Regions from separate parts of the Shinella sp. S4-D37 genome, predicted to be linked through region 3. Evidence: riboswitches for the same ligand, from Rfam matches in the RefSeq annotation. Region 3 holds a riboswitch; each other region holds the start of a gene.

Region 1 (10,412 bases), 3.6 Mb from region 3:
CGCTGCGCAACGTCATGCTCGCCGTGCAGGCACGGCAGGGAACGAGCCTGCGCTTCTTGCGTCCCGTGGCGCGCGACACCGCGCTCACCGAACCGGCAATGCGGATGCTGTCACGCGTCGGCCTTGCCGACCGGGCCAACATCCCCGCCGCGGCGCTCTCCCACGGCGAACGCCGGCAACTGGAGATCGCCGTGGCGCTGGCGATGGAGCCGAAGGCCTTCCTGCTCGACGAGCCGATGGCCGGCATGGGGCCGGAAGGCTCCAAGGCGCTGACCGGCTTTCTCGACGGGCTGCGCCGGGAAGCGCCGATCCTGCTGGTGGAGCACGACATGGACGCCGTCTTCGCGCTGGCCGACCGCGTGTCCGTGCTGGTCTACGGCCGCATCATCGCGACCGGCAGCGTCAGCGAGATCCGCAACGACCCCGAGGTGCGCCGGGCCTATCTGGGAGAACCCGCATGAGCCTGCTCGTGCTTGAGGCGGTCGAGACCTTCTACGGCGCCTCGCAGGCGCTGTTCGGCGTGTCGCTTGCGGTCGGCGAGGGCGAGGTGGTGGCGCTGATGGGCCGCAACGGCATGGGTAAGACGACGACGATCCGCTCGATCCTCGGCCTGACGCCGGCCCGTGCCGGCCGCATCGCCTTCGACGGCAAGGCCGTGACTTCCCTCCTGCCGCACCGTATCGCCCGGCTCGGGATCGGCCTCGTGCCCGAGGGGCGCCGCTGCTTCGCCAACCTGACGGTCGAGGAAAACCTCCTCGCCTCCGCCCGGCGCGGCGCCTGGACGCTGGCGAAGGTCGTCGATCTCTTTCCAAGGCTCGGCGAGCGGCTGGGGCAATATGCCGACACGCTGTCCGGCGGCGAGCAGCAGATGCTGGCGATCGGCCGCGCGCTGATGACCAACCCGAAGCTCCTCATCCTCGACGAGGCGACCGAAGGGCTGGCGCCGGTGATCCGGCAGGATATCTGGGCGGCGATCCGGCGGCTGAAGGCGGAAGGCCAGTCGATCCTCGTCGTCGACAAGACGCTTTCCGAGCTCCTGCCGCTCACCGACCGCTGCTGTGTGCTGGAAAAGGGCCGCACGGTGTTTTCCGGTCCGCCGCCGGCCTTCACCCGGGAGCTGCAGGACCGCTATCTCGGCGTTTAGGAAGGAAGGACCGCATGTTCGGCTACAGGATCACCGACTGGGACGACGCCTATGAGAACGGCAGCAACATTCCGGGCGGCGCCCGCTGGCCCGCCGCCTGGGTGGAGCCGGCAGAGCGGATGCGCGCGGCGCTTGCCGCCGAAGGCCGGACAAGGCTCGACCTTGCCTATGGCGAGGGCGAGCGCAATCGCCTCGACCTCTTCCTACCCGAGGGCACGCCATGCGGCCTCGTCGTCTACGTGCATGGCGGCTTCTGGCTGCGGCTCGACAAGAGCTTCTGGTCGCATCTTGCCGCCGGTCCCCTTGCCCATGGCTACGCCGTCGCCGTGCCCTCCTACACGCTCTGCCCGGCGATCCGCCTCGGCGGCATCGTGCGCGAGGTCGCGGCGGCGATCGAGACGGCAGCAGGTCTGGTCGCCGGCGACCTCCGCCTGATCGGCCATTCTGCCGGCGGCCAGCTCGTCAGCCGCATGGTATCGCAAGCCTCGCCGCTTTCCGCCGAAACGCTCGCCCGCATCCGCCATGTCCTCTCCCTCTCCGGCCTGCACGACCTGCGCCCGCTCATGCCCACCGCCATGAACGAACGGCTGCATATCGACGAGGCGGAGGCCATCGCCGAGAGCCCGGCCCTGCTGCGCCCCGTCACGGGCACACGGCTCACCTGCTGGGCGGGTGCCATGGAGCGGGCGGAGTTCCTGCGCCAGAACGCCCTGCTCGCCAACATCTGGACCGGTCTCGGCGCCACGACGGCGACCATCGTCGAGCCGAACCGGCACCATTTCGACATCGTCGACGGCCTTGCCGATCCCGGGCATCCCCTCACCCGAACCCTGCTTTCGCCCTGATCCGATGGGCACGCTTGCCGCCTATGGCGGGCTCTTCCTCGCCGCGCTCGTCGCCGCCACCATCCTGCCGGCGCAATCGGAAACCGTGCTCGGCGGCCTGCTGGCCACCGCAACCTATTCCCCAATCCTGCTGATCCTCGTCGCCGGCACCGGCAATGTGCTGGGCTCGGTCGTCAACTGGCTGCTCGGCCGCGGCGTCGAGCGGTTCCGCGGCGCGCGGTGGTTTCCCGTCAGCGACGGCAACCTCGAACGGGCCGGTCGGTGGTATCGCAGATACGGCTGGTGGAGCCTGCTGCTCAGCTGGATGCCGGTCATCGGCGACCCGTTGACGGTGGCCGCCGGCATCATGCGCGAACCCTTCCTGCGCTTCCTCGCCGTCGTCTCCATCGCCAAGTTCGGCCGCTACATCGTGCTCGCCGCCCTCGTGCTGCACTGGTTCTGAAAATTTTTCCAGCAGGAGTGGAATGGGCGCCGCCCGGCTTTCGTATACTGGGGTATGAACGGAAAGACACCCGGCTTCAACGTGATCGGACAGCTCGCAGCGCTCAGGCGCTACGCGCTCTCGCTCGTGCGCAATCCGGACGAGGCCGAGGACCTGGTGCACGACGCGCTGGTCAAGGCCTACGAGCGGCAGTCGACCTTCCGCACCGGCGCCAGCGTGCGCAACTGGCTGATGTCGATCCTGCACAACGCGCATGTCGACCGGCTGCGCCAGCGCCGCTCGCAGGAACGCCGGCACGATGCCGCCGCGGAATTGACGGAGGCGTCCGTTCCGGCGAACCAGGACCATTCGGTGCGCCTGACGCAGCTCCGCAACGCCTTCTTCGCCCTGCCGGAAGACCAGCGCGAGGCCCTGCATCTCGTCGCGATCGAGGAGCTTTCCTACCAGGAGGCGGCCGAAACGCTGGGCATTCCGGTCGGCACGCTGATGTCGCGCGTCGCCCGCGCCCGCCAGCGGCTGCGCGCCTTCGAACAGAGCGGCACAGCCGCTCCCGTCACACATCTCAGGCTCGTCGGAGGCACTGGCGATGACCAGCAATGACCCCATTCTCGAAACCGACCTCAACGCCTATGTCGACGAGCAGCTTGCCGTCGGCCGGCGCATCGAGGTGGAGGCCTATCTTTCGGAACGGCCGGAGGTCGCCGCGCAGATCATGAAGGACCTGCGCGTGCGCGACGAACTGCGCCTGGCGCTCGCCGACCACCGCACGGTGATCCGGCAGGAAACGCGCGAGGCCGCGCGGCTCCTCGAACGCGCGCTGTCGCGCCGCCGCATCTTCTCCGTCTTCCGCCGCGCCGCGGCCATCGCCCTGTTCGTTACCGCCGGCTGGACGGCCCATGCCGTGCTCGGCCCGTTCGGCGCCACCGAGGTCGTTGCCTCCACGCCGCCACCCGCCTTCGTGGAGGAGGCGGTGCGCGCGCACAAGACGACGCTGCTGCGCGACACCATGACCTCCCAGCCGGAGATCGAGACCTTCGATCCGGCCGAGATCCGCTCGGCCACCGCGATCGTGCTGCCGGACCTGCCGAAGGGCTGGGGCGTGATCGACACGCAGGTCTTCCCCTCCGCCTATGGCCCGAGCGTCGAACTGGTGCTGGAGCCGCGCAAGGGCGAGCGCCTGTCGCTCTTTGCCGTGCGCCCCGGCTCGTTCGGCGTGCAGCACGTCCTGCTCTTCCACGCCGACAATGCCCGGGCCGCCTACTGGCAGATCGGCGACGTCGCCTATGCGCTGGTGTCGGAAAGCCGAAAGGCCGACGACCTGGCTGAAACCGCGCGCGACCTCTCGCGCACGCTCTACTGATCAACCGCTTCCAAACCGAAGGAGACATTCGATGGACCCCGTACAACAGCGATTTGGCTACGGCGCGCAGGCGCAGTCGGCCGCCCTCTTCGACGAGGGCCTGCGCCAGCACATGCTGCGCGTCTACAACTATATGGGCGCCGGCCTCGTCATCACCGGCCTCGTCGCCTTCATCGTCGGCTCGACGCCGGCGCTCTACGTGCCGATCTTCTCCTCGCCGCTGAAATGGGTGGTGATGCTGGCGCCGCTCGCCTTCGTCTTCTTCTTCTCGTTCAAGATCCAGACGATGTCGGCCAGCGCCGCGCAGATGACCTTCTGGGCCTTCTGCGCCGTCATGGGCCTGTCGCTCGCCTCGGTGTTCCTCGTCTTCACCGGCACGAGCATCGCCCGCACCTTCTTTATCGCCGCCACCATGTTCGGTACGACGAGCCTCTACGGCTATGTGACGAAGCGTGACCTTTCGAAGTTCGGCTCGTTCCTGATCATGGGCCTCATCGGCGTCATCATCGCCTCGATCGTCAACATCTTCCTCGGCTCGAGCGCCCTGCAGTTCGCCATTTCCGTGATCGGCATCGTCGTCTTCGTCGGCCTCACCGCCTGGGACACGCAGAACATCAAGGAACAGTACGCCGAGAACATCGACCAGGAATCGCAGCAGAAGATGGCCGTGTTCGGCGCGCTTTCGCTCTACCTGAACTTCGTCAACATCTTCCAGCTGCTGCTGAACTTCACCGGCGAACGTGAATAGTTTTCGCCCGGGATTTCAAAGAGAACGGCGGGGCAAAACCCCGCCGTTTTCATTTCCCGCACCGTAATATACGTAAGTTATTTTTTACATATTTTACCCGGTTGACAAATCACCACGTAGCGTCTTTGCTTGGGGCATTCACCAGGGGGGTCCCGACAAGGGGCTGAGATACTGCTGGCTTTCGCAGCGCAGTGACCCGTTGAACCTGATCCAGTTCATACTGGCGTAGGGACGGTGCAAGCGCTGTAGAACCCGTAATCCGCAACCCGGATTCCGCCTACGCGTCCTTCCATCATTCCGGCTCTAGGACTGGGTCTCCAACCGCAAACTTGGAGCCTCACGATGAATATTGCCGCCCAGAAGCTCACCCCCACCGTCACGACCGGCGCCCTGCCCGCCTCGCGCAAGATCCACATAGCCGGCGAGCAGCACCCGCAGATCCGCGTGCCGATGCGCGAGATCGCCCTGCATCCGACCTCCGGCGAACCGCCGGTCATCGTCTACGACGCCTCCGGCCCCTATACCGACCCCGCCCATGTCGTCTCCATCGAGGGCGGCCTGCCGCGGCTGCGCGCGGCCTGGGTCGCGGCGCGCGGCGACACCGAGGAATACGACGGCCGCCACATCCGCCCGGAGGACAACGGCTTTGCCACCGGCGAGCGGCTGACGCCGGAATTCCCGATCCGCAACCGCCCGCGCCGGGCGAAGGACGGCAAGGCCGTCACCCAGATCGCCTATGCCCGCGCCGGCATCATCACGCCGGAAATGGAATTCATCGCCATCCGCGAAAACCTCGGTCGCAAGGCCGCCAAGCAAGCGCTCGTCCGCGACGGCGAGAGCTTCGGCGCCCATATCCCCGATTTCGTGACGCCGGAATTCGTTCGCCAGGAAGTCGCGAGCGGCCGGGCCATCATCCCGGCCAACATCAACCATCCGGAGGCCGAGCCGATGATCATCGGCCGGAACTTCCTGGTGAAGATCAACGCCAATATCGGCAATTCCGCCGTCACCTCCTCCATGGCGGAAGAGGTGGAGAAGATGGTCTGGGCGATCCGCTGGGGCGGCGATACGGTCATGGACCTCTCCACCGGCCGCAACATCCACAACATCCGCGAATGGATCGTCCGCAATTCTCCGGTCCCGATCGGCACCGTGCCGCTCTACCAGGCGCTGGAGAAGGTCAACGGCATTGCCGAGGACCTCACCTGGGAGGTCTTCCGCGACACGCTGATCGAGCAGGCCGAGCAGGGCGTCGACTATTTCACCATCCATGCCGGCGTGCGGCTCGCCTATATCCCGCTCACCGTGAACCGCGTCACCGGCATCGTCTCGCGCGGCGGCTCGATCATGGCCAAGTGGTGTCTCCATCACCACCGGGAAAGCTTCCTCTACGAGCATTTCGACGAGATCTGCGACATCGCCCAAGCCTATGACGTCTCCTTCTCGCTCGGCGACGGCCTGCGCCCCGGCTCGATCGCCGACGCCAACGACGCCGCGCAGTTCGCCGAACTCGAAACGCTCGGCGAACTGACGCAGATCGCCTGGGCGAAGGATTGCCAGGTCATGATCGAAGGCCCCGGCCATGTGCCGATGCACAAGATCAAGGAGAACATGGACAAGCAGTTGAAGACCTGCGGCGAGGCACCGTTCTATACGCTCGGGCCGCTGACGACGGACATCGCACCCGGCTACGACCACATCACCTCGGGCATCGGCGCGGCGATGATTGGCTGGTTCGGTACGGCCATGCTCTGCTACGTCACGCCGAAGGAACATCTCGGCCTGCCCGACCGAGACGACGTGAAGGTCGGCGTCATCACCTACAAGATCGCCGCCCACGCCGCCGATCTCGCCAAGGGCCATCCGGCGGCGAAGACCCGCGACGACGCGCTGTCGCGCGCCCGCTTCGAATTCCGCTGGGAGGACCAGTTCAACCTCTCGCTCGACCCGGAGACCGCCCGCGCCTTCCACGACGAGACGCTGCCGAAGGAGGCGCACAAGGTGGCACATTTCTGCTCCATGTGCGGCCCGAAATTCTGCTCCATGCGCATCTCGCACGATATTCGCGCCGAAGCGCAGAAGGAGGGGCTGGAGGCCATGGCGGCGAAATATCGTGACGGCGGCGACCTCTACATGCCGCTTTCCGACGTCGCGGCGGGAGAATGACCATGCGCGTCCTCGTCAAAGGAGCCGGCGTCGCCGGCCTCACGGTCGCCTGGCAGCTCTATCGCCACGGTTTCGACGTCACCATCGCCGAGCAGGCCGAAAAGGTCGGCCTCGGCGCTTCCGGCTTTGCCGGCGGCATGCTGGCCCCCTGGTGTGAGCGCGAAAGCGCGGAGGAACCCGTCGTGACGCTCGGCCGCTCGGCCGCCGACTGGTGGGAGGCGGCCGTGCCCGGTCATGTCACGCGTCGCGGAACGCTGGTCGTCGCCGCCGGCCGCGATGCCGGGGAGCTCGACCGTTTCGCCCGCCGCACGAGCGGCTGGGAATGGCTGGATGCCGCGGCCATCGCCGATCTGGAGCCCGATCTTGCCAGCCGCTTCCCCAGGGCGCTGTTCTTCCGGCAGGAGGCCCATCTCGACCCGCAACGCGCGCTCTCGGCCCTCACTGCCGGGCTGGAGGAGGCGCGCATGCGCTTCCTCTTCGGCGCGGACGGCACGCCGGATGCCGCACGCTACGACCGCGTGGTCGACTGCACCGGCGCCGCGCAGATCGGCAGCCTGCCGGACCTCAGGGGCGTGCGCGGCGAGATGCTCTATGTGGAAACTTCGGAGGTCAACCTCTCCCGCCCCGTCCGCCTGCTGCATCCGCGCCACCCGATCTACATCGTGCCGCGCGGAAGGAACCGCTTCATGGTGGGCGCGACGATGATCGAGAGCGCCGACGGCGGCGGCATCACCGCCCGTTCGCTCATGGAACTGCTGAACGCCGCCTATACGCTGCACCCCGCCTTCGGTGAGGCGCGGCTTACGGAAACAGGCGCCGGCATCCGCCCGGCCTATCCCGACAACCTGCCGCGCGTCAGCGAGCACGACGGCACGCTGCATGTGAACGGTCTCTACCGCCACGGCTTCCTGCTCGCCCCCGCCATGGCGGGCGAGGTCGCGCGGCGGCTCCTCGTAGAGCAGGCACAACCGGAAAGGAGGGCGTCATGACCTTCATCATCAACGGCGAGGAACAGGAGGTCGCGGCGGCGACGCTTGCCGACCTGCTCGCTGCCCTCGACTACGAGGGCGAGTGGCTGGCGACGGCCGTCAACGGCGAGCTGGTGCACCGCGAGGACCGCGCCGGCTTCACGCTCGGCGCGCGCGACCGCATCGAAATCCTCTCGCCCATGCAGGGAGGCTGACATGCTGAAGCTCTACGATAAGGAGGTGCGCTCCCGCCTGCTGCTCGGCACCGCCCGCTATCCCTCCCCCGCGATCCTCGCCGAGGCCGTGCGCCGCGCGAAGGCGGAGATCGTCACCGTGTCGCTGCGCCGCGAAACCGCCGGCGGCAAGGGGGGCGGTGCGTTCTTCGAGCTGATCCATGCGCTCGGCGTGCATGTCCTGCCCAACACCGCCGGCTGCCACAGCGTGCAGGAGGCCGTGCTGACGGCGAAAATGGCCCGCGAGGTCTTCCGCACGGACTGGATCAAGCTGGAGGTGATCGGCCATCACGACACCCTGCAGCCCGACGTCTTCGGCCTCGTCGAGGCCGCCCGCATCCTGACGGGAGAAGGCTTCCGGGTCTTCCCCTATACGACGGACGACCTCGTCGTCGCGGAAAAGCTGATCGAGGCCGGCTGCCGCGTGCTGATGCCGTGGTGCGCGCCGATCGGCTCGGCCATGGGGCCGGTGAACCAGATGGCGCTCAAGACGTTTCGTGCGCATTTCCCCGAGGTGCCGCTGATCGTCGATGCCGGCATCGGTCGCCCCTCGCACGCCGCCGGCGTCATGGAACTCGGCTATGATGCCGTGCTGCTCAACACCGCCGTCGCCGGCGCCGGCGATCCGGCCGCGATGGCCGAGGCCTTCGCGCTCGCCATCGATGCCGGCCGCCTCGCCCATGCCGCCGTGCCGCTGGAGCCGCGCGACATGGCCGTCCCCTCCACCCCCGTCATCGGAAAGGCGGTCTTCTCATGACGCTCGATCCCTTCTACCTCATCGTCGACAGCGCCGACTGGATCGACCGGCTCGTGCCGGTCGGCGTGAAACTCGTGCAACTGCGCATGAAGGACACGCCGGACGATCGTCTGCGTGACGAGATCCGCCGGGCGAAAACCACATGCGCCGAACATGGCTGCCAGCTCATCGTCAACGACTACTGGCGGATCGCCATCGAGGAGGGCTGCGATTACGTGCATCTGGGACAGGAGGATCTGGCGACCGCCGATGTCGGCGCCATCCGCGCGGCGGGAATGAAGCTCGGTCTTTCCACCCATGACGGCGCGGAGCTCGACATCGCGCTGGCGGCGAGGCCCGACTATGTCGCGCTCGGCCCTGTCTGGCCGACGATCCTGAAGAAGATGAAGTGGGCGCCGCAAGGCGTCGAACGCCTCCGGGACTGGAAGGCGCGCATCACGCCGCTTCCCCTCGTCGCCATCGGCGGCCTCAATCCGGATCGCCTGCAAGCCGTCTTCGAAAACGGCGCCGACAGCGCCGCCGTGGTGACGGATATCACGCTGAACGCCGATCCGGAGGCGCGCACGCGCGAATGGATCGAACGCACGGCGCGCTGGCGGTGATCACGCCTTCGGCGCGATCTTCCAGAGTCGCACGGCATTTTCCGAGAGCACGCGGCGCTTGTCCTCAAGGCTGATGCCCGACAGCAGCGCCTGCGTCGCGCCGATCCAGGTGGAAAGCCCGCCGCCGAGCGTGCAGACCGGCCAGTCGCTGCCCCAGACCATGCGTTCGAAGCCGAAATGCTCCGCCACATGGGCGAAATAGGGCTTCAGGTCCTCCAGCGTCCAGTCTTCCGCGCCATAGGCGGGAATGCCGGACAGCTTCACCGTGACGTTCGGCCGGCGCGCAATCTCCGCGACCGGCCCCTTCCAGGCGTCGAAACCGCCGCCCTTGATGTCGGGCACGCCGCAATGGTCGAGCACGAAGGATACGTCGGGCGCAAGGTCCGCCAGCCCGATCGCCTTCCCGATCTGGTGCGGCAGGACGCAAAGGTCGAAATTGAGGCCGGTGCCCGCCAGCCGCCTTATGTTCTCGCGGAAGAGCGCGCCTTCGGAAGCATCGTCCGGCACGACATGCAGCACACGGCGGAAACCTCGCACGAAGGGATTGGCAAGGACCGTATCGAGATAGGCCGGAAAATCCGGCGATTCCGGCCGGCAGGCGGCAATAGTGCCGACGAGCAGGCTGCCCGCTTCCTCCGCAAGCTCCTCGACCATGGCCGTCTCGCGCGCGATATCGCCCTCCGCCACATCCACTTCCATATGCAGCGCCGCGACGATGCCGAGGCGGCGCGCTTCCCGCGCATAGGTCTCCTGCGTGAAATCGGCATCGAGCAGCGGCACGCCGGCAAGCCAGGGATAGGACAGCCGGTCCCGGTAGATGAGATGCAGGTGCGTATCGACGATCATGCGGGCCTCCTCCAAGCACGCGGACACTGCCACAGAAGAATTGTTCATTCAAATACGAATTGAAGAGCCGCAAGGCTTCCAATCCCACTCCACCCTCCTACCTTCCCTTCCAACCACAGGAGGAACCGCATGAAGCTCAGCGCACGCAACCGCCTCAAGGGCAAGGTCGTCGAAGTCGTCCTCGGTGCGACGACGGCCCATGTCCGCATCGATATCGGCGGCTCGATCATCACCGCCGCCATCACCAACGATGCCGTGAACGAACTCGGCCTCGCCGCCGGCCACGAGGCCTATGCGCTGA
Region 2 (10,412 bases), 590 kb from region 3:
GCCGCTTATCAGAACCCGGCCGTCGGCGGCAGTGCGAAAGGCTGTTTCGGCAAGAGGCTTTCCGCCGCGCGCAGCATCAGCACCATGTCGTCCGCATCCGGCACGGCCGTGCCCGCCCAGCCGAGGTGATCGGGCGCAAAGCGCACGGTGACGCGGGGAGGGGCGATGCGCAGGCTCGCCAGGATATCCGCAAGGCGGGGAATATGCGCGCCGACGATGTCCAGCAGCTCGAAGCCGCCGTCCTCGCCGATCTGCCAGGCGATTACGGCATTGGCCTCTTCCATGAGGTCCAGCCTGATATCCGGCGTCAGCGCGGCGTTGAAGAGGAACATCTCCTTCTGCCGGAGCGGCGCGAACCGGTCCGACACCGGCCGGCGGCCGTCGAGCAGGCGGCCGAGCAGCGTCATGTCGGCCTCGCTGCCGATATCGAGCCGGCGGAGCGGGCCCGCCCGTCCGCCCGCCGGCGCCGACCCGGTGAAACGGTGCTGCGCCAGCGCGCGAAACCCGTAGCGACGGTAGAGGTCCGGCGTATCGGTCAGCAGCGCCACGGCCTCGAACCCTTCCGCATCGCAGTGCCGCAGCGCGGCCTCCATGACGTCGCGATAGAGCCCCCGGCCGCGATGCTCCGGCCGCACGGCGCCCGATTGCAGGCCCGCGGCGCGCACGAAGGTGCCGTCGACGACGAGCGGCAGCGAAAAGGCGGTTATATTGGCGATGCAGCGACCCGCGCCGTCGAACCAGGCGAAGGGAACGCTCGTCGGATCCGGCCCGCCGAGCCGGTCCAGCACCGTCACATCGATGCCGAATATGTCCTCGAGGAGGCCGGCGAACGCCAGCCAGGCGGCCCTGTCGCCGAAATAGTCCGAGCGGAAGCAAAGGCGCTTTCGGTCGGGCACCGCCCTAGCGCACGCCGGTGGACCCGAAGCCGCCGGCCCCGCGCGTGGTCTCGCTCGCCGTCTCCGCCTCGTGCACGGCGACCTGCGTGACCGGGGCGATCACCATCTGCGCGATGCGCATGCCGCGCTCGATGACGAAGGGCTCTTCGCCGAGATTGACGAGCAGCACCTGCACCTCGCCGCGATAGTCGCTGTCGATCGTGCCGGGCGTGTTGAGGCAGGTGACGCCGTTCTTGAAGGCAAGGCCCGAGCGGGGGCGGACCTGCCCCTCGTAGCCCGACGGGATCTCGAAGACGAAGCCGGTCGGCACCAAGGCACGCTTGCCGGGGGGGAGCGTCAGCGGCCGGTCTTCCCCCACGGCGGCGCGCAGGTCCATGCCGGCGGCGCCGCCCGTCTCGTAGGCGGGAAGCGCGATGCCCGCGCCGTGCGGCAGGCGGAGAAGGTTGAGCGTGGGTCGGGCGGGAGCATGTGCGTTCATGCGCCCATAAGCCGGCCGTAGTCCCGCCCCGTCAATTGCATCTTCCCGGCGGAGTCTGTAAAGACCGCGGCAACTCACAGGATATTGCAGAAAATGGCCGAAACCCTTGCAGAGGCGGTCTCCCGCCGCCGCACCTTCGCGATCATCGCGCACCCGGACGCCGGTAAGACGACCCTCACGGAAAAGCTCCTGCTTTTCGGCGGCGCCATCCAGCTCGCCGGCGAGGTGAAGGCGAAGAAGGACCGCATCCAGACCCGTTCGGACTGGATGAAGATCGAGCGTGAACGCGGCATCTCCGTCGTCACCTCGGTGATGACCTTCGAATATGACGGCAACGTCTTCAACATCCTCGATACGCCCGGCCACGAGGACTTCGCCGACGACACCTACCGCACGCTGACGGCGGTGGACGCGGCCGTCATGGTCATCGACGCCGCCAAGGGCATCGAGCCGCGCACGCTGAAGCTCTTCGAAGTCTGCCGCCTGCGCGACATCCCGATCATCACCTTCGTCAACAAGATGGACCGCGAAAGCCGCGACCCGTTCGAAATCCTCGACGAGGTGGAGGAGAAGCTGGCGCTCGATACCGCCCCGGTCACCTGGCCGGTCGGCCGCTCGAAGACCTTCTGCGGCTCCTATCACCTCGCCGACCGCACCTTCCGCGGCTCGGATACGCAGGTGCAGCCGACGAGGATCGACGATCCCGCGGAGGTGGCGAAGAACCTGCCGGAAAACGAACGGGCCGTCTTCACCGAGGAGCTGGAGCTTGCCCGCGAGGCCTGCCGGCCCTACGACCAGGAAGCCTTCCTCGAAGGACACATGACGCCGGTCTTCTTCGGCTCGGCGCTCCGTAATTTCGGCGTGCGCGACCTCATCAACGCGCTCGGTGCCTTTGCGCCGCCGCCGCGCGACCAGGTGGCGGACGTGCGCAAGGTGCACGCCTCGGAAGACAGCATGACGGCCTTCGTCTTCAAGATCCAGGCCAACATGGACCCGAACCATCGCGACCGCATCGCCTTCGCGCGCGTCTGCTCCGGTATGCTGGAGCGCGGCATGAAGGTGCGCCTTGCCCGCACGGGCAAGACGATCGGCCTGTCGGCCCCGCAATTCTTCTTCGCCTCGCAGCGCCAGCTGGCCGACACGGCCTATGCCGGCGACGTGGTAGGCATCCCCAACCACGGCACGCTCCGCATCGGCGACACGCTGACGGAAGGCGAGGCGCTAGTCTTCGAGGGCGTGCCGAACTTCGCGCCGGAAATCCTGCGCCGCGTGCGTCTGGAAGACGCGATGAAGGCCAAGAAGCTGAAGGAGGCGTTGCAGCAGATGGCGGAAGAGGGCGTCGTGCAGCTCTTCTCGCCGGAAGACGGCTCGCCCGCCATCGTCGGCGTCGTCGGCGCGCTGCAGCTCGACGTGTTGAAGGAACGGCTTTCGACGGAATACGGCCTGCCGGTCTCCTTCGAGATGTCGCGCTTCTCCGTCTGCCGCTGGATCTCGTCGGACAGCGCGGCGGAGCTGGACAAGTTCGTCACCCAGCGCCGCGGCGATATCGCCCGCGACCTCGACGGCGACCCGGTCTTCCTGGCACAGGACGCCTTCTCGCTGCGCTACGAGGCGGAACGCTATCCGGCGATCAAGATGGTCGCCATCAAGGAATATCACGTCACCAAGGCGTGATCGGGCCGGGGTCCTGCCACTTTCGGCGTGACAGGCGCCCCTGCATTTGCGAGAACCGTTCGAGACAGGGGCGTCCGCCGGAAGGCGGGCTGAGAAGCACCCTTTGAACCTGAACCGGATCATGCCGGCGGAGGGAGTCGAACGGGTGCCGCATCGCCGTCGCCCCGAGGCCGCCCCTGCCGAAAAGGAGGCGAGATGGCCGACGCAATCGCAAACATTCTCTCGATCGCGGGCTCCGATCCCTCGGGCGGCGCGGGCATCCAGGCGGATATCAAGACCTTTGCCGCGCGCGGCACCTATGGCATGGCGGCGCTGACGGCCTTGACGGCGCAGAACACGCAGGGCGTTTTCGGCGTGCATCTCGTACCGCCCGATTTCGTCGCCGCACAGATCGCCGTGGTCTTCGCCGATATCCGGGTGGATGCGGTGAAGATCGGCATGATCGCCTCGGCGCAGATCGCCGAAGCGGTGGCCGCGGCCCTGTCGCCGCATCGCGAGGTCCCCATCGTGCTCGATCCGGTCATGGTCGCCAAGGGGGGCGCCTCGCTTCTGGCGCGGGAGGCCGTGGCGGCGCTGACGCAACGGCTCTTGCCGCGTGCAAGCGTGCTGACGCCGAACCTACCGGAGGCCGCCGCGCTGCTTAGCGAAGCGGAGGCCGTGGACCGGGCCGGCATGGAGGACCAGGCAAGGCGGCTGCTGGCGCTCGGCCCCAAGGCGGTGCTGCTGAAGGGCGGGCACCTGCCGGGCGCCGAGAGCCCCGACGTGCTCGCGACGCCAGACGGGCTGCACTGGTTCGAGGGCGTGCGGGTGCTGACGCGCAACACGCATGGCACCGGCTGCTCGCTGTCGAGCGCGATCGCCGCCGAACTCGGCAAGGGGCTTGCGCTCGCCGATGCCGTGGCGGCGGCCAAGCGCTTCATCGCAGGGGCCGTGCGGCTGTCGGATGCGCTGACCGTCGGTTCCGGCCACGGCCCGCTGCATCATTTCCACGCGTCCGCGACCTGAGCGTCAACGGTCCGCGAGCGCGAGCCTGAGCCCCATGAAGCCAAGGGCGGCGGCAAAGCCGCGCTGCGTCCATGCGATGAGCTTCGGCCGGCTCAGCACCTGCCGGCGCAGGCCGGCGGCGAGCGCGCCATAGCCCACGAAGACGAGGAAGGTGAGGGCCATGAAGACGCCGCCGAGGACAAGCATCTCGCCCGTCGCCTCGCCGGAGGCGCCTGCCGGGATGAACTGCGGCAGGAAGGCGAGGAAGAACAGCGAAAGCTTCGGGTTGAAGATGTTGGTGAGGATGCCCTTGCGCACGATCCTCGACGCTTTGCCGGCCGGCGTCTGTTCGGGGCCGAGGTCCAGGGCATTGCTGTCCCTCAGCAGACTCCAGGCGATGAACAGGAGATAGGCGACGCCGATATAGCGCAGCACCTCGAAGGCGAGCGCGCTGGCATGCAGCACGGCAGCAAGGCCGGCGACACTGGCGAGGATATGCGGAACGATGCCGAGGGTGCAGCCGAAGGCGGCCAGAACGGCGACGCGGAACCCGCCGCTGATGCCGAGCGCCAGCGTATAGATCACGCCGCTGCCCGGCAGGAGGATGACGACGAGCGAGGTGATGAGGAATTCCAGGGTCATGTCCGGTCCCGTGCGATTTGAAAGGCGGCAGGGAACACCGGAAGGGCGCCGGGGTCTTGAACGAAATTGCAGGCGGTTCAGGCGCGGGCAGCGAGATAGGCGCCAGGCGTGTAGCCGTAGCGGCGGGTGAAATTGCGCGTCATGTGGCTCTGGTCGGCAAAGCCGGCCGCGGCGGCGGCCTCGGCGAGCGGGGTGCCGGCGGCGATGAGCCGGCGGGCAAGTTCGGTGCGGCGCTGGAGCAGGTAGGCGTGCGGGGGCAGGCCCGTGAGCCGGGCGAAATCGCGCACCAGCCGGAAGCGTCCGAGCCCGCAATCGCCGGCAAGGTCTTCAAGCGTCACGGCCGAAGCGGGGTCGCCGTCGAGCCGGTCGCGGGCGCGATTGATGGCTGCCGGGCCGTCCTGTCTCGGCGTCTCTTCGCGCAGCACGGCGGCAAGCAGCAGGAGAAGCTGCTCCTCGCGGCCGAGCGAGGTGGCCTGCTTGTCGAGAAGCAGGGCGAGCAGACGGGAAACCAGGCCCCCAATGCGCCTGTCGTCCAGTACCGGCGCGTAAAATTCCTCGCGCGGGCGTCCTTCGAAAATATCCTCCGCCGCCGCGCGGACGATCGCCGGCTCCAGATAGAGCATGCGCCAGGCGCGCGGGGCATCGCCGAGCGGCGCGCCGTCATGCACCTCGCCGGGGTTGACGGTGATCGTGTTGCCGGCCGCCGCCTCCACCAGTCCGCGTCCGCTGGCCGATTTCTGCGCGCCGCGTTCGATGAGGCCGATGCCGTAGGTCTCGTGGGTGTGGCGCGCGAAGCTGTGCCGGCTGTCGGCGAAAACCGCCTCGATGCCGTCGAGGCCCGTGCGGACGATCTGGAAACGCTCCCTCGCCACGCTTCAATCCCGTGCGACGCCGGGAAGCGCCGCCGTCTCCCCGAACCAGTCGAGGGCCGAGCGGCACCAGATCTGGCTTTTCGGGGAGAGCGCGGCGCGCTGGTTGATGCTGCCCCAGCGGATGCCCCAGGTCGCCGCGTCCTCGTCGGTGCCCGTCGTGAACAGCGGCGAGCCGCATTCCGGGCAGAAATATTGCAGGCGCTTGCGGCCGTTCCCGGCGGTCTTCGTATAAAGTTTCGGCGGATTGCCGGTGAGGCGCACGGCCTCGCGCGGGACGCTCGCGGTGACGCGATAGGGCGAGCCGGTCAGGCGTTGGCAATCCGTGCAATGACAGATGGAGACCGCCTCGGGGTCGATCTCCGCCTCGTAGGTCACGAAGCCGCAATGGCATTGGCCGTCGATCCGCATGGTCCATCCTCCCGCCGCGGGGCATGGCGGAAGGATAGGGCTTACCGGCGGCGCGTCAATGCGCCGGCCTGACGAAGGTGCGGCTCACAAAAACATGTTCCGTCGGAAACTGCGCCTCTCGCCGCTGTGGTCATAATGACACGCATGGTTTCGGCCCGTTTACATTCGTTAACGCATTTTTACCCATTTGCGTTGAAAATCCGGGCAGTGCCATGGTTAATGCGTCGGGTCCACCACCGGTCCCCACCGGCCTTCGAGAGCGAGAATAGCGTCATGTGCCGTTGGGCAGCCTATCGTGGAGAGCCGCTTTTCCTTGAGGAACTGGTGTCCTCGCCCGCTCATTCGTTGATCGAGCAATCCCATTGCGCCACCCGCGCCAAGACGGCGACCAATGGCGACGGTTTCGGCATCGCCTGGTATGGCGAGCGCCCGGAGCCCGGGCGCTACCGCGATATCCTGCCGGCCTGGTCCGATTGCAACCTCAGGAGCATCGCCAGCCAGGTCCGCTCGCCGCTCTTCCTTGCCCATGTGCGCGCCGCGACGGGCGGCGGCACGCGGCGCGACAATTGCCATCCCTTCGTCCACGGCATCTGGTCCTTCATGCACAACGGTCAGATCGCCGATTTCGAGCAGCTGCGCCGGCCGCTCGAAACCATGCTGGACAACGATCTCTACACGGCCCGCACCGGCTCGACCGATTCGGAGCTGCTCTTCCTGCTCGCCCTGCAGTTCGGCCTTGCCCGCGACCCGCTCGGCGCCATGGCCGAGACGATCGCCTTCGTCGAGCGGCTCGCCGCCCATCTGGAGCGCCGCGTGCTCGTGCGTTTTACTGCCGCCTTTACCGATGGCGACCAGCTCTATGCGGTGCGCTATGCGACGGACTATGCCGCGCCGACCCTTTATGCCGCGCCGATGGGCGCGACTGGCGGCTATTGCCTGGTCTCCGAGCCGCTGAACGACGACACGGAAGCCTGGGTGGAGATTCCCGACGGCAGCGCCGTCGTGCTCGGCGAGAACGGCGTCGACGTGCGCATCTTCTCCCCCGCCGGCCGGCCGGCGCAGGCGATGGAAGGCCGCCTCGCCCTCGTCAGGTAAGCCGTTCGGCGATCCACCCGGCGAGGCGCCCGGCGACCTCGTCCTTCGAAAGGTCCGGCCATTGCTCGACGCCGCCGGCGGTGATCAGCTTCACGCTGTTGCGCGTGCCGCCCATGATGCCCGTTTCCGGCGAGACGTCGTTGGCGACGATGAGGTCGGCGCCCTTCTTCTGCAGCTTCACCCGGCCGTTGCTCTCGACGTCCTGCGTCTCGGCAGCAAAGCCGACGACGACCGCCGGGCGCTTGGCATGGTGGCCGACGGTCTTCAGGATATCGGGGTTCTCGGCGAGTATCAGCGGCGGCGGGCCTTCGCCCGATTGCTTCTTGATCTTCTCCGTGTTCGGCGTCGCCACGCGCCAGTCGGCGACGGCCGCGACCATGACGGCGATATCCGCCGGCAACGCGGTGAGCACCGCCTGCAGCATCTCGTTCGCCCGCTCGACCTTGACGACCCTGACGCCCGGCGGATCGTCGAGCGTGACGGGACCGGACACCAGCGTCACCTCGGCCCCGAGCCGGGCGAGCGCGGCGGCGATGGCATGGCCCTGCCGGCCGGAGGAGCGGTTGGCGATGTAGCGCACGGGGTCGATCGGCTCATGAGTCGGCCCGGAGGTGACGACGGCCTTGCGGCCGGCGAGCGGCCTTGTTCCGCCGTCGAGGAGGCCTTCCACGGCAGCGACGATCTCGAGCGGCTCGGCCATGCGGCCAAGACCCGCCTCGCCGCCTTCCGCCATCTCGCCGGCATTGGGGCCGACAAAGGCGAGCCCGTCCCCGCGTAGCGCCGCGACATTGCGCCGGGTCGCCGGATGCGCCCACATCTTCGGGTTCATGGCGGGGGCGATGAGCACCGGCCGGTCGGTGGCAAGCAGCACAGCCGAGGCAAGGTCGTCGGCAAGGCCGTTCGCCATCTTCGCCATCAGGTCGGCCGTGGCGGGGGCGACGACGACGAGGTCGCAGTCGCGCGCCAGCCGGATATGCCCGACATCCTGCTCGTCCTCGCGGGAGAAGAGATCGGTATAGACATGGCCGGCCGAAAGCGCGCCGACGGCAAGCGGCGTGACGAATTGCTGTGCGCCCGCCGTCATGACCGGGCGAACCTCCGCGCCGCGCTCGCGTAGCCGGCGGATGAGGTCGAGGCTCTTGTAGGCGGCAATGCCGCCGGACAGGACGAGGAGGATGCGTTTTCCAGCAAGCGGCATGACGGGTCCCGAACAATTCCAGCAAAAGTGCTGGAGCGGTTTTGCGCCCGCAATGGCGTGAAAACAAGACGCCGGAGCGTTTTCATGCGTCGCAGGAGCGCGGAAACCCATCTCCCGGTACATGAGGTGCACGACCCGTCCTGTCTCGTCGCGGCGGCGGTTCCCCTCGTCCTGGCCGGCAAGACCCTAGTGGCAGACCTTCACCTTCTTGATGATGAGGTTGCCGTAATAGTCGTATTTCTTGATCTTCTTCCAGAAGCACTTCGGCTTGTGGCCGTAATAGTGCGTGGCAAGCTCGACGGCGCTTTCCGGTCGGATCGTCGCGGCATCCGGCATCATGCCGGCGAGCGACGGTGCGGCAGAAGCACCGAAGGATAGGGCGGTAATGGCTATGGAAACAAGGATAGTGCGCATGGACGGCTCCCCTCTGGTCCATTGGAGAATACGGTCTTGCAATGCGGGTGTGCCGGTTAATCCGACTTTTCTAAAGTAGCACCTTTCCCGGCGCGCGAAAACAGCCGGGGCGGGCCAAGACAGGGTGGTTCAGGCGCCCTCGTCCGGAATGTTCAGCACATGGCCGCAGGCCTTGCAGTGCACGGCATCGGCCTCGTGGCGCGACAGGCCGCATTGCGGGCAGGGGAAGTTCACCTTGTAGGGCCGGACGATCGCCTGCGCGAGACGAACGAAGAGCGAGATGCCGATGATCATCGTGAGGATGGAGGTGAGTTTTCCAAGCGTGCCAGGCAGGATGATGTCGCCGAAGCCGGTGGTCGTGACGGTGGCGACGGAGAAGTAGAGCGCGTCGACGAAGCCCTCGAAGCCCTTCGCGCCGTAGAAGAAGTTGCTGTAGACGAAGCCGGTGACGAGGAAGAGGAAGACGAGGAAGTTGACGCAGGCCTGGATGACCTCCTCCTTGTCGCCGTGGCCGATGCGGTGCAACAGCAGCGTCACCAGCTTGCTCTGGCTGATCGCCCAGATGCGCAGGACGCGCAGGAAGGCGAAATTGTGCAACTGGCCCGGAAAGAGCAGCGTGCCGAGCACGACGATATCCACGAAGGTCATCGGCCGCATCGCCCAGTAGCGCAGGTTGGGCGCGATCAGCGCCCGCGCGGCCAGCTCGAAGGCGATGACGGCGGCGATGAGGTAATCGACGATGATATAGGCCGATCCGCTGCGCAGATACGGTCCCGCGATGAAGAAGCCGAGGATCGCGAGATCGACGAGGAGCATGGCGACCTGAAAGCGGATTGCCTCCCGGTCGCGTCCGAAATAGAGCCCGCGCAACTGCCGGCGCACCCGTTCGAGAAAGGGTTGCGGTTCCGTTGCGATCAGCGGTTCGTCGGCCATGACGGGAAGACTAGCGCGGGCCGAAGGCGGGTCAAGCGGCTGCTCAGAACCGCGCCTTCATTGTCGCGAGGAAGGTGCGGCCCGGGGCGGGCAGGCGGTCGGCCATGTCGATATCGTTGTCGAAGATATTCAGCACGCTGAAGCCGGCCTCCAGATGCCCGCTTTCCGATTTCCAGGTCAGCGCGGCGTCCGTCGTCCAGTAGCTGTCGAGCGTGAGGCCGCCCGGCGTGCCGTCCTCTTCGAAATAGTGCGAGCCGAGCCGCGGGCCGACGAAGCTCTGGGCGATCGTCGCCGTCCAGCGCGCGGGATGCACATAGGTGAAGCCGACCTGCGCGACATAGTCGGGCACGAGTGGCACGGCGAAGGAGGGATCCCAGCCGGTCGTGGTGTCCTTGCTGGTGTTCCAGGTGAAGGAGCCGAAGGCACCGAGGCCGTCGCCGACCCAGTAGTTGGCGCTGATCTGCAGGCGGTCGATCTTGCCCGTGTCCGTCAGGAAGCTCGCCATGAAGTCTTCCGGCGTCAGCGTCAGGCCGTTGAAGCGCTGGTGCTGGTATTCGACCGCGGTGAAGAAGCGCTCGTTCCACTCGGCATCCCAGCGCACCGCCGTCGTCTGCGTCTGCCCCCCGCGGAAGAGCGGAAGCTCCATCGGCGCTAGGCCGACCGTCGTGACTGGCGAGAGCGTGTAGTTGCTGGCGAACTGCGTATCCTGCCGATAGTAGGCGCGCAGCCAGTGGCTGTCGTTCGGTGCGAGGGCGATGCCGAGCCGGTAGTCGACCGGCCCCCAGCGCGGGCTGTCGCCGTCGAAACGCGACTGGAAG
Region 3 (10,412 bases):
GAGCCCATCGGCACGGCGGTCAGGAAGCGGTAGATCTGGTTGTCGATGCGCACGACCGTGACGTCGAACTCCCAGCGGTCGGCCGCAGCCTTGGCCGTCGCCGCCTCCAGGCCGTTGATCATGACGGGCCGGATGGTCTCCGGCCGGAGGCCGGTCACCCAGCCGCTCGAAATATAGTTGACGAGGCCCTGCTTGCGGCTGTCGGCGACGCCGTCGAAACGGATCGCGACATCGCCGGGTCCCGTCGCCAGCACCGCATCGGCCTTGTTGTCGATCTGGAAGCCGGCCGGCACGTCGAAGCGGATGCCGAGCTTGCCGTGCAGGAAGGTCTGGCCGCGCACATAGCCCTCCTCCGGCGCGTCGCCGTAGAGCAGGCCGTCGATGCCGGCGAGGTAGTAGTCGCGGCCGCGGTCGCCGATCGAGCCTTCCGCCCCGAAGGCGCGGGCGTGCAGGCGGGCCAGTTCCACGCGCTGCGGCGCGTTCGGATGGCTCGACAGGAAGTCGAGGCTCTGGTCGCTGTCGGGATCGACGGCGGTGAAGCGGGCATAGGCCGCCATGGAATCGAGGAAGCGCGCCGCGGCATAGGGGTCGTAGCCCGCCTCGCCCAGCATGCGCACGCCGATGACGTCCGCCTGGAGCTCCTGGTTGCGCGAGAAGGCGGCAAGGCGCAGCTTTCCGCGCGCCAAAGCCTGCTTGCCGGCGATGTTGCTGGAAAGAACCTCAGCCACGACGCGGCTGGCGATGACCTCGGCCTCTTCCTTCTTCTGCCGCTCGATGCCGTGGTTGGCGGTGACGTGCGCCATTTCGTGCGACAGCACGGCGGCGACCTCCGAGGCGTCGTTGGCCAGCGCCAGCAGGCCGCGGGTGACATAGAGATAGCCGCCCGGCAGCGCGAAGGCGTTGATCGCGGGCGAGTTCAGGATGGTGATGCGGTAGGACTGGTTGGGGTTTTCCGAAACGAGCGTCAACGCGCCGGCAATGCGTGCGACCAGCCGCTCGGTCTTGGCGTCCTTGTATTCGCCGCCGTAGCTTGCGACAATGCGCGGGTGCTCGCGGGCGCCCATCTGGGCGCGCGGGTCGTTCTTCTGCACCTCTTCGACGATCTGCGGATTGGAGGAGGGCGAGATCGTCGGCTCATAGGTCTGCTCGATGATCGACTGGCAGCCGGAAAGCAGCATGCCGGCAAGCATCAGCGCCGCAACGGGTTTTGAAACCCGGCGCCCGCGTACCATTGCAGCGTCCTGCATTGCTCTCGCCATATCTCTTGCCCATAGCCCGAACCGGGTCCTCGAATGGATGAGATAGACGCACCATACCTGGCCGGCAACTCCCGATTCGACAAACGCTTCCCTTGTGGCTCCGGTGACACAGGGGGGCGTCCAAATTGTGGCGCATCGCCGGGGCGCGGTGCCGGCCGTGCCGCTAAAGCGTGGAATGACCGAGGAATTTCGCAACGGCCGGCGGCTCCCGCCGCGAGAGGAAATCGTCGGCGGGCTCATCGAGAAGGACCGTGCCCGCTTCGAGGAACATCACCCGGTCGGCCAGCCGGCGGATGTCCTCGGGCTGGTGGGTGATGAAAAGCATGGTGCTTTTCGTCTCGCGGCGCAGCTCCGCCAGGAGTTTTGCCATCTCCGCCCGCATGGCCGGATCGAGCGCGGCGAAGGGTTCGTCGAGCAGCAGGATCGGCCGGCGCCGCACGAGGGCGCGGGCGAGTGCCACGCGCTGCCGTTCCCCGCCGGAGAGCGAGCCCGGCAGGCGCCGCTCGTAGCCGCCGAGGCCGACGCGGGCCAGCGCGGCGAACACGCGCTGGCGTGCCGGCGGATCCAGTCGCAAGGCCGGATCGATGCCGAGGCCGACATTGTCGGCGATCGTCAGGTGCGCGAAGAGATTGTTGTCCTGAAAGACGATCGAGACCGGCCGTTCTGCGGGGTCCCGCCCCGCCATGTCTTTCCCGAGCAGCCGGACGGCGCCGGAGGCCGACGCCTGGAAGCCGGCGATGACGTTGAACAGCGTCGATTTTCCTGCGCCCGAGGGGCCGGAAACGGCGACCGCGGCCCCGGTGGGAATGGCGCAGTCGAAGGACAGCCGCTTCTCCTCGAAGCGGACGGTGACATCGGTGAGGCGGATGGCGAGGTCAGGCATCGGCGCGTTGTCTTTCGGTCGGGCGCTCCGCCGCCGTCGAGGGCAGCGTCAGGAGAAGGCATATCGTGCCGAGCAGCAGGGCGATGCCGGCGGCATCCGCGGTACGATAGCTCGCCATGCGGGAAAAGAGCAGCCAGGGCAGGGTGGTGAACCCCTCCGCTCCGAAGATGGCGACGGCGCCGAGATCGCCGAGCGACAGCGCCATGGCGAAGGCGAAGGCGGTGAGCAGCGGCTTCTGGAGGGCCGGCAGGTCGATCCATCGCAGGCGATGCAGTCCGGTGACGCCGAGGCTGAGGGCGAGCCGGGCGGTGCGCGCAAGATGCGTGCGGTAGGCCGGCTCCAGCACGCGCACGACGAAGGGCAGCGCCATCAGCGCGTTGAGGACGGTGACGACGGCGGGGGCGAAGCGCCCGGTTTCGCCGAAGGTCCGCAGCACGAGGAACCAGCCCGTGGCGACGACGACCGGCGGCACGAGCAGGATGAGCGAGCCGACCGCCGGCAATGCGCGGCCCATCAGCCGCGTCGCGATGCCGGCCTCGCCCGTTTCCGCAAGCCGCGGCACGAGTACGATCGGCAGCGCGATCGCAAGGCTGAGCCAGGCCGAGGCGAAGGCGATGGCAAGGCTGGTGAGGAGCGCGCGGTGCAGCAGCGGATCGAGCGCCAGCCGGCCGAGATCGGCGGAAAGGCCCGAGACGAGGGTGGCGGCGAGCGGGGCGGCGGTGAAGAGGGTGAAGACGAGGATGACGAGACCGTCGGGAAGGCGGCGCCGGCGCCCGTCGAAACGGCGGATGGTGCGGCCGGCCGTCATGCCCTCCTCCGGCGGCCGGCCGAACAGCGAGATCAGCCAGAGCAGGCTCGCCGTGACGAGGATCTGCAGGACGGCGAGCAGCACGGCGCGCTCGGGATCGAAATCGAAGCGCAGCGCCTGGTAGATCGCCACCTCGATCGTCGTTGCCGCCGGCCCGCCACCGAGCGTCAGCACGATGGTGAAGCTCGTCGCGCAGAGCATGAAGACGAGCCCGGCAATGCCCGGCAGGATGCGCCGGATCACCGGCCATTCGATGAGCCGGAAGACCGCGCCGCCGCCCATGCCGAGATTGGCGGAGGTCAGCCAGTATTCCGCCGGAATGCGGTCAAGCGCCGCCAGCAGGAAGCGCGCGGCGAGCGGCAGGTTGAAGAAGACATGGGCGATCAGGATGCCGGCGAGCCCGTAGACGCTGACGGGGTTCTGCAGCCCGGCAAGCCCCAGGAGGTCGTTGACGACGCCCTGCCGGCCCCAGATCTCGACGACGCCGAGCGCGGCGACCAGCGCCGGTAGCCCGAGCGGCACGACGGAAAGCCGGATGATCCAGACGCGGCCCGGAAAATCCCGCTGCCGGGCGAGCGCCCGGGCGACGGGAATGGCGAGAAGGAGTGAGAGCAGCGTCGAGAGCGTCGCCTGCAGCAGTGTGAACCGCGCGACGCGCCCGATATAGGCATCGAACAGCGGCGCACCGGCGCCGGGACCGGCATAGGCGAGAAGCACGGCCGTCGCCGCGCCGACGAAAGCGACCACGGTGCCGAGGGCAAGGCCCCCGGCGACACGCAGCGTCCGTCGTTCGGCGCGCGCGAAGATCACGTTACTTGGCGCTCATCGCCGTCAGCCATTCGTCGATCCAGGCCTTGCGGTTGGCCGCGACCTCGTCCGAGGGCATCAGGAAGGTCTTTTCCGGCTTCACCAGCGCGTCGAAGGCGGCAGGCAGCGGGTCCTTCGTCTTGGCGGCCGGCATCATCCAGTTGGTTTCCGGGATGATGGACTGGAACTCCGGGCCGGTCATGAAGGTCAGGAACTGGCGGGCGAGATCCTTGTCGTCGGCGGTGCGCGTCAGGCCGGCGACCTCGATCTGCACGTAATGGCCTTCGGAGAAGGCGGCGGCCTTGTAGCGCTCGCTCTTCTCCGCGATGACGTGGTAGGCCGGCGAGGTCGTGTAGGACAGCACCATCGGCGCCTCGCCCTTGGTGAAGAGGCCATAGGCTTCCGACCAGCCGGGCGTGACGGTCAGCACGCGATCCTTGAGCTTGCCCCAGGCCTCGCCCGCCTTGTCGCCATAGACCGACTTCACCCAGAGCAGCAGGCCGAGGCCCGGCGTCGAGGTGCGCGGGTCCTCGATGACGATCTTTTGCGACGGGTCGCCTTCGACGAGGTCCTTCAGGCTCGCCGGCGGGGTCTTCAGCGTCTCGCTGTCATAGACGACGGCGAAATGGCCGTAGTCGTAGGGCAGGAACGTGTCGTCGGAGAAACCGCCCGGCACGGTGAGGTCGGCCGGCGAAAGGCCATGCGCCTCGAAGAGGCCGGTCGCCTTGGCCTCGGTGATGAGGTTGGTGTCGAGGCCGAGCACCAAGTCGGCCTTCGTGCCTTCGCCTTCAAGCTTCAGGCGCGTCAGCAGTTCCACGCCGTCGGCGACGCCGACCCATTCGACGGTGCAGTCGCAGGTCTTTTCGAAGGCTTCCTTTACCTTGGGGCCAGGCCCCCATTCGGCGACGAAGCTCTCATAGGTATAGATGGTCAGCGTCTTTTCCTGCGCGAGCGCGGGAGACGCGAGGGAAACGGCGAGTGCCGCGATGGTGGAGAAAAGGGTCTTGCGCATCTGCGCCTCCTTGCTGTTCACAAAACGGGAGTAGGGCGCTGGATGTGCCGTCTAATCCCTCCGCCGGTACGAGCCGGATCAGGTTCTTCGGGTTGGCGAAATCGCCTCTCAGCCGGTGGATCGAAACCCGCGGGCACCCCGTTAGAGCAAGGCAAGGCATAATCCCGCTTGCGGCGGTGCGCAAGGGGTTTGGCGGTCGGTGGCGTTGCAAACAAAAGGCCGGCGGGAACGCCGGCCCTGTCGTTCTGAAATGTGTGAGGCCTCAAAGACCGAAGGCGTCCTTGAACTGATACCACCAGGAGCCGATGGTGGAATATTGTGCGCGGAACAGGCGCCCGCCCGGGAAGGGGATCCAGGGCAGCTTCTCGAACTGGCTGAAGCGAGAAAGGTCGCCGTCGACCGCCTCGCTGAGGATGCGGCCGAAAAGGTGAGAGCCGGTCACGCCGTGGCCGCTGTAGCCGTGGGCGAAATAGGTGTTCCTGCCGATCTTGCCCATCTGCGGCACGCGCGAGAAGGAGAGCGCGAAATTGCCGCTCCAGGCATAGTCGATCTTCACGCCCTTCAGCGAAGGGAAGACCTTTTCGAGGTTCGGGCGGATTTTCGCGCGCACGTCAGCTGGGTCCGTGCCGCCGTAGACGGTGCCGCCGCCGAAGATCATGCGCTTGTCGGCCGACAGGCGGAAATAATCGAGGATGTAGCGCACGTCTTCCACGCACATGTCGCTCGGGATCAGCGCGTCGGCGCGTTCGGCGCCGAGTGGTTCGGTGGCGACCATCTGGGTGGAGACGGGCATGACGCGCGAAACCAGTTTCGGCACGACATGGCCGAGATAGGCATTGCCGCAGATGACGGCGACGTTGGCCGTCACGCTGCCTTTCGCCGTGTGGATGACGGGCTTTTCCGCTTCGTGCTCGACGCGGGTGACGGGCGACTGTTCGTAGATGACGCCGCCGAGCGTCTCCAGCGCCCTGGCCTCGCCGAGCGTTAGGTTGAGCGGATGCATGTGGCCGCCGGTCGTGTCCAGCATGCCGCCGATATAGGCGTCGGTCTTCACCAGCTTCTGGATCGCCGCCTTGTCGAGCATCTGGTGGTCGTCCATGCCGTAGCTCTTCCACAGGGCCTTCTTCTGCTCCAGCTCCTTCATGTGGGCGGGCGTGTAGGCGGCGTAGATGTTGCCGTCCTTCAGGTCGCAATCGATATCATACTGCGAGACCAGGCGGCGGATGATCCTGCCGCCCTCCTGCACCAGGCCGCCGACGAAGGCGCCGGCTTCATCGCCGTAGCGGCGCCTGATGGTGTCGAGGCTGGCATTGAGACCGTTGACGACCTGCCCGCCGTTGCGGCCGGAGGCGCCCCAGCCGATGCCGGCACCCTCGACCATCACCACCTTGTAGCCCTTCTCGGCAAGGTGGATGGCGGTGGAAAGGCCGGAATAGCCGGCGCCGAGCACGGCGACGTCGGCCGTGACCGCGCCCTCCAGCACCTTCGGGGTGCGGATGATGTTGCGGGAGGCGGCGTAGTAGCTGTCGGGATAGGCGCCGTTGCCGGCATAGGAGACGTTGTTGGCCATCAGACGATTTCCAGGTAGGCGCTGAATTCGAAGTCGGTCACCTGTTCGGCGAAGCCGGCGATTTCCTGCCGCTTGCAGGCGATCAGCATGGAGCGGAGGTCGGCGTCGAAGATCTCCGAGACGATCGAGCCGTTCTCGAAGGCGGTGACGGCCGAACCCCATTCCGAGGGAATGCGCGGCAGTTGCGAGAGATAGGCGCGGCCCGAGACCGGCGCCGGCGGCTCCCAGTTGTTGCGGATGCCGACGAGGGCGGCGCCGAGAATGCCGGCCATGACCAGATAGGGATTGGCGTCCGCGCCGGCGACGCGGTGCTCGATGCGCCGTGCCTTGTTGTTGCCGCCGGGAATGCGGATGGCGGCGGTGCGGTTCTCATAACCCCAGGAGACGGAGGTCGGCGCGTGCGTGTCCGGCCGCAGGCGGCGATAGGAGTTGAAATGCGGCGCGAAGAGCAGCGTCGATTCCGCCATGCCGCGCGTCAGGCCCGCGACGGCGTGTTTCATGATGTCGGAGCCTTCCGGCGTGCCGTTGTCGAAGACGTTGTTGCCGTCCTCGTCGATGAGGCTGAAATGCATGTGCATGCCGCTGCCCGAACGCATGCCGTAGGGCTTTGCCATGAAGGTGGCGGCAAAGCCGTGCTTGCGCGCGACGCCCTTGATGATGCGCTTGAAGAACAGCGCGTCGTCGGCGGCCTTCAAGGGGTCGTCGGAATGCATCAGGTTGATTTCGAACTGGCCGATGCCGTTTTCGGCGACGGCCGAATCCGCCGGCACGTTCTGCCGCTCGCATTCCGCATAGACGTCGGAGAAGAACTGGCCGAAATCGTCGAGTTCGTCGATCGAGAGGATGGCGTCGGAATCGAGCCGCTTGCCGGTATAGGGCGAGATCGGCGGCTCGGCGTGGTCGGGCTCGGCGTCGATCAGGTAGAATTCCATTTCCGAGGCGACGACGGGGTGCAGGCCCAGTTCATGGTACTGCCGCACGATATGGGCGAGCGCCTGGCGCGGATCGGCGAGGAAGGGGTTGCCGTCCTCCTTGAACAGCCAGAGCGGCACGACGGCCGACGGCTTCAGCGTCCAGTTGACGGGCAGCGCGCCGCGGCCGGTCGGGCTGCAGATGCCGTCCATGTCGCCCGAGGCGAAGACGTGGCTGGAGCCGACGATATCCTCGCCCCACACGTCCACGCCCACGATGGAAAGCGGCATGCGGATGCCGCCCTTCAGCACCTTTTCCGCCTGCCCCACGGGCACGCGCTTGCCGCGCAGGATGCCGTTCAGGTCGCAGACCACGGCCTGGATGCTCTCCACGCCGTCGGCATTGATCAGCCAATTGGCATCGTCGTTCGGAGTCATGGTTCCCTTCCGTATCACATAATTATTTTTGTGATCACATTTTCAAAATATGCACACTTTCTTGTCGGGGGTCAAGCTGCTAGAACCTGTCACAATGGACAGGGTAGCAGGTCGCAGCCTTTGAGGAGGGATGGATTGGGCAATTTGGCGCTTGAGCCGCTTGACCGGCCGGACGGCATGACGACGCATGAATATGCGCATCGGCGCCTGCGCCAGGCGATCATGGTCGGCTCGATCCGGCCGGGGGAATCGCTGACGATCCGCGGTATCGCCGAAGCGATGGAGAGTAGCCCGACGCCGGTGCGCGAGGCGCTGCGCCGCCTTTCGTCCGAAGGCGCGCTGCGCGTGCTGGACAACCGCCGCATCATGGTGCCGCGCATGACCGCGGACCGGTTCAGCGAACTCGTCTCGCTGCGCTCCGTGCTGGAGCAGCACGCCGCCCGCCGGGCCGTCCCGCATATCACGGAGCGCCGGATCGACAAGCTGGAGGAGATCGACAAGGCGCAGGACGAGGCGATCGCCCGCAAGGACAATGCCAATGCCCTGCTGCTGAACCAGGAATTCCATCGCACGCTCTACACCGCCAATCCCGAGCAGGTGATCCTGCCGATGGTGGAGAGCGTCTGGCTCCAGCTCGGCCCCTTCCTCGGCATCGCCATGGAGCATGTCGCCCAGCTCTATTTCGTCGACCGCCACCAGGAGGCCATCGTGGCGCTGCGCAAGCGTGACGAGGATGCCGTTGCGGCGGCGATCAAGGCCGATATTTCCGAGGGAATCGGTGGCTTCGAGCGGGCGGCGATCGAGAACCTGCTGCGGCTGGCGGGCCAATAGCCGGCGCCTTGCCTTGCCGGCAGCCCGCATGCATTGATGCGCAGACGAAAATTTCCTTGGGGCAGGCTCATGAAGACGGATGTCATTGTTCTCGGCGCGGGCGTGATCGGCATATCGACCGCGATCCATCTCATCCGGCGCGGCCGGTCGGTGGTGCTCGTCGACCGGCGCGGAGCGGCGGAAGAGACTTCCTATGGCAATGCCGGCCTCATCCAGCGCGAGGGCGTCTTCCCCTACGGCTTCCCGCACGATTTTGGGGCGCTCTTCCGCTATGCGCTGAACAACACGATCGACGCGCATTACCACCCCTCGGCGATCCCCGGCATCATCCCGTTCCTCGCCCGCTACTGGTGGCATTCCGGCTTTCGCCAGCACCAGAGCATCGCCCATCTCTATGCGCCGCTCATCGAGAACTCGATTTCCGAGCATGCCGACCTCATCGCCGCCTCGGGCGCGGAAGACCTCATCCGCAAGGACGGCTGGATGAAGGTCTTTCGCACGGAGAAGGAGAGGGACAAGGCCTATGCGGACGCAGAGAAGCTGTCCGCCAATTTCGGCGTCAATCACCAGAAGCTGACGACGGCGGAGGTGGCCGAGGCCGAGCCCTCCATTCGCGCCGACCTCACTGGCGGCCTGCGCTGGACCGATCCGTGGTCGATCCTCGATCCGCAGAGCCTCCTGAAACGCTACCTCGCCTATTTCCAGTCGCTGGGCGGCGAACTGAAATCGGGCGACGCGGCGACCATCGAGCATGTGCTGGAAGGCGAGGGGTGGCGCATCGCAACGCCCGAGGGCCTGCTCGAAGGCAAGGAAGTCGTGGTCGCGCTCGGCCCCTGGGCCGATACGGTGACGCGCAAGCTCGGCTACCGCTTCCCGCTCGCCGTCAAGCGCGGCTACCACATGCATTACGGCGCGGAAGAGGGCGCGAAGCTCAACAACTGGGTGCTCGATGCCGAGCGCGGCTACTTCCTCGCACCCATGCAGCGCGGCATTCGCCTGACCACCGGTGCCGAATTCGCCAGGCGCGATACCCGCAAGACGCCCGTCCAGCTTCGCCGGGCGGAAAAGGTGGCGCGCGAATTCTTCCCGCTCGCCGAACGGCGCGACGAGGAACCCTGGATGGGCTGCCGCCCCTGCACGCCCGACATGATGCCGATCATCGGCAAGGCCCCCCGCCATGCCGGCCTCTGGTTCGCCTTCGGCCACGCCCATCACGGCATGACGCTCGGACCCATCACCGGCCGCGTGCTGGCGGAAAAGATGCTGGGCGAGCGCACGGTGATCAATATCGGGCCTTACCGGCCGGAGCGGTTCATCGCCTGATCCGCGTCGACAGGATGATGGACGACAGCGTGCGTTCCACGCCGTCGATGGCGCCGATGCGGTCGATCAGGTGGTCGAGTTCGGCGATCGAGGCGGCCTCGACCACGGCGATCAGGTCGAAACTGCCGCTGACCGAATGCAGCGTCCGCACGGCCGAGATGGCACGCAGCTCCGTGGTGATGCGTGCCAGCGTCTTCGGCGCGATGGTGATCAGCACATGCGCCTTCACCATGCCGCTCTCATAGGCGTCGGACAGTTTCACGCCGTAGCCGGCGATCACCCCGTCCCGCTCCAGCCGGTCGATCTTCGCCTGCACGGTCGTACGCGACAGGCCCAGCTTGCGGGCGATGGTCGCGGTCTGTTCGCGGGCGTTCTCGCTGAGGATGGCGAGCAGCTCCCGATCCTTGGCGCCTAGCGTCGAAATGCTCATTTTCACCGTCATTCTGCCGATACCGATAATGTATTATGCCGGATACGGCGCTTTAAATCGACACCACTGGCCCTCAAAATATCAGCATCAATTCATGCCGGAGGGAAATCACATGAAGGACATCGTCGTCATCGGCGCAG

Evidence for each region. A riboswitch is a leader RNA that binds a small molecule or an ion and turns the genes downstream of it on or off. The one in region 3 is predicted to bind thiamine pyrophosphate.
Region 1: another riboswitch for thiamine pyrophosphate. It lies ahead of thiC (phosphomethylpyrimidine synthase ThiC); the one in region 3 lies ahead of thiB (thiamine ABC transporter substrate binding subunit).
Region 2: another riboswitch for thiamine pyrophosphate. It lies ahead of thiD (bifunctional hydroxymethylpyrimidine kinase/phosphomethylpyrimidine kinase); the one in region 3 lies ahead of thiB (thiamine ABC transporter substrate binding subunit).

The regions. Positions count from the first base shown of each region.
Region 1 covers NZ_JBFNXL010000005.1:355,362-365,773, reverse strand. The annotation lists gene AB3G45_RS09270 (ABC transporter ATP-binding protein) at 1-461, shown strand, start outside; gene AB3G45_RS09265 (ABC transporter ATP-binding protein) at 458-1,144, shown strand; gene AB3G45_RS09260 (alpha/beta hydrolase) at 1,159-1,989, shown strand; gene AB3G45_RS09255 (YqaA family protein) at 1,994-2,431, shown strand; gene AB3G45_RS09250 (sigma-70 family RNA polymerase sigma factor) at 2,486-3,031, shown strand; gene AB3G45_RS09245 (anti-sigma factor) at 3,018-3,791, shown strand; gene AB3G45_RS09240 (Bax inhibitor-1/YccA family protein) at 3,823-4,539, shown strand; TPP riboswitch at 4,673-4,789, shown strand; gene thiC (phosphomethylpyrimidine synthase ThiC) at 4,882-6,705, shown strand; gene thiO (glycine oxidase ThiO) at 6,708-7,694, shown strand; gene thiS (sulfur carrier protein ThiS) at 7,691-7,888, shown strand; gene AB3G45_RS09220 (thiazole synthase) at 7,890-8,663, shown strand; gene AB3G45_RS09215 (thiamine phosphate synthase) at 8,660-9,265, shown strand; gene AB3G45_RS09210 (amidohydrolase) at 9,266-10,111, opposite strand; gene AB3G45_RS09205 (molybdopterin-binding protein) at 10,241-10,412, shown strand, end outside.
Region 2 covers NZ_JBFNXL010000005.1:3,410,723-3,421,134, reverse strand. The annotation lists gene AB3G45_RS24250 (GNAT family N-acetyltransferase) at 9-896, opposite strand; gene dut (dUTP diphosphatase) at 901-1,374, opposite strand; gene AB3G45_RS24240 (peptide chain release factor 3) at 1,468-3,048, shown strand; TPP riboswitch at 3,105-3,201, shown strand; gene thiD (bifunctional hydroxymethylpyrimidine kinase/phosphomethylpyrimidine kinase) at 3,244-4,053, shown strand; gene AB3G45_RS24230 (LysE family translocator) at 4,057-4,674, opposite strand; gene AB3G45_RS24225 (AraC family transcriptional regulator) at 4,752-5,546, opposite strand; gene AB3G45_RS24220 (GFA family protein) at 5,550-5,954, opposite strand; gene AB3G45_RS24215 (class II glutamine amidotransferase) at 6,228-7,049, shown strand; gene coaBC (bifunctional phosphopantothenoylcysteine decarboxylase/phosphopantothenate--cysteine ligase CoaBC) at 7,042-8,247, opposite strand; gene AB3G45_RS24205 (hypothetical protein) at 8,434-8,661, opposite strand; gene AB3G45_RS24200 (potassium channel family protein) at 8,791-9,594, opposite strand; gene AB3G45_RS24195 (FecR domain-containing protein) at 9,638-10,412, opposite strand, start outside.
Region 3 covers NZ_JBFNXL010000005.1:4,000,429-4,010,840, forward strand. The annotation lists gene AB3G45_RS27095 (M48 family metalloprotease) at 1-1,232, opposite strand, end outside; gene thiQ (thiamine ABC transporter ATP-binding protein) at 1,423-2,142, opposite strand; gene thiP (thiamine/thiamine pyrophosphate ABC transporter permease) at 2,135-3,760, opposite strand; gene thiB (thiamine ABC transporter substrate binding subunit) at 3,762-4,769, opposite strand; TPP riboswitch at 4,808-4,920, opposite strand; gene AB3G45_RS27115 (NAD(P)/FAD-dependent oxidoreductase) at 5,032-6,339, opposite strand; gene AB3G45_RS27120 (glutamine synthetase family protein) at 6,339-7,688, opposite strand; gene AB3G45_RS27125 (GntR family transcriptional regulator) at 7,866-8,519, shown strand; gene AB3G45_RS27130 (NAD(P)/FAD-dependent oxidoreductase) at 8,589-9,842, shown strand; gene AB3G45_RS27135 (Lrp/AsnC family transcriptional regulator) at 9,832-10,272, opposite strand; gene AB3G45_RS27140 (saccharopine dehydrogenase NADP-binding domain-containing protein) at 10,385-10,412, shown strand, end outside.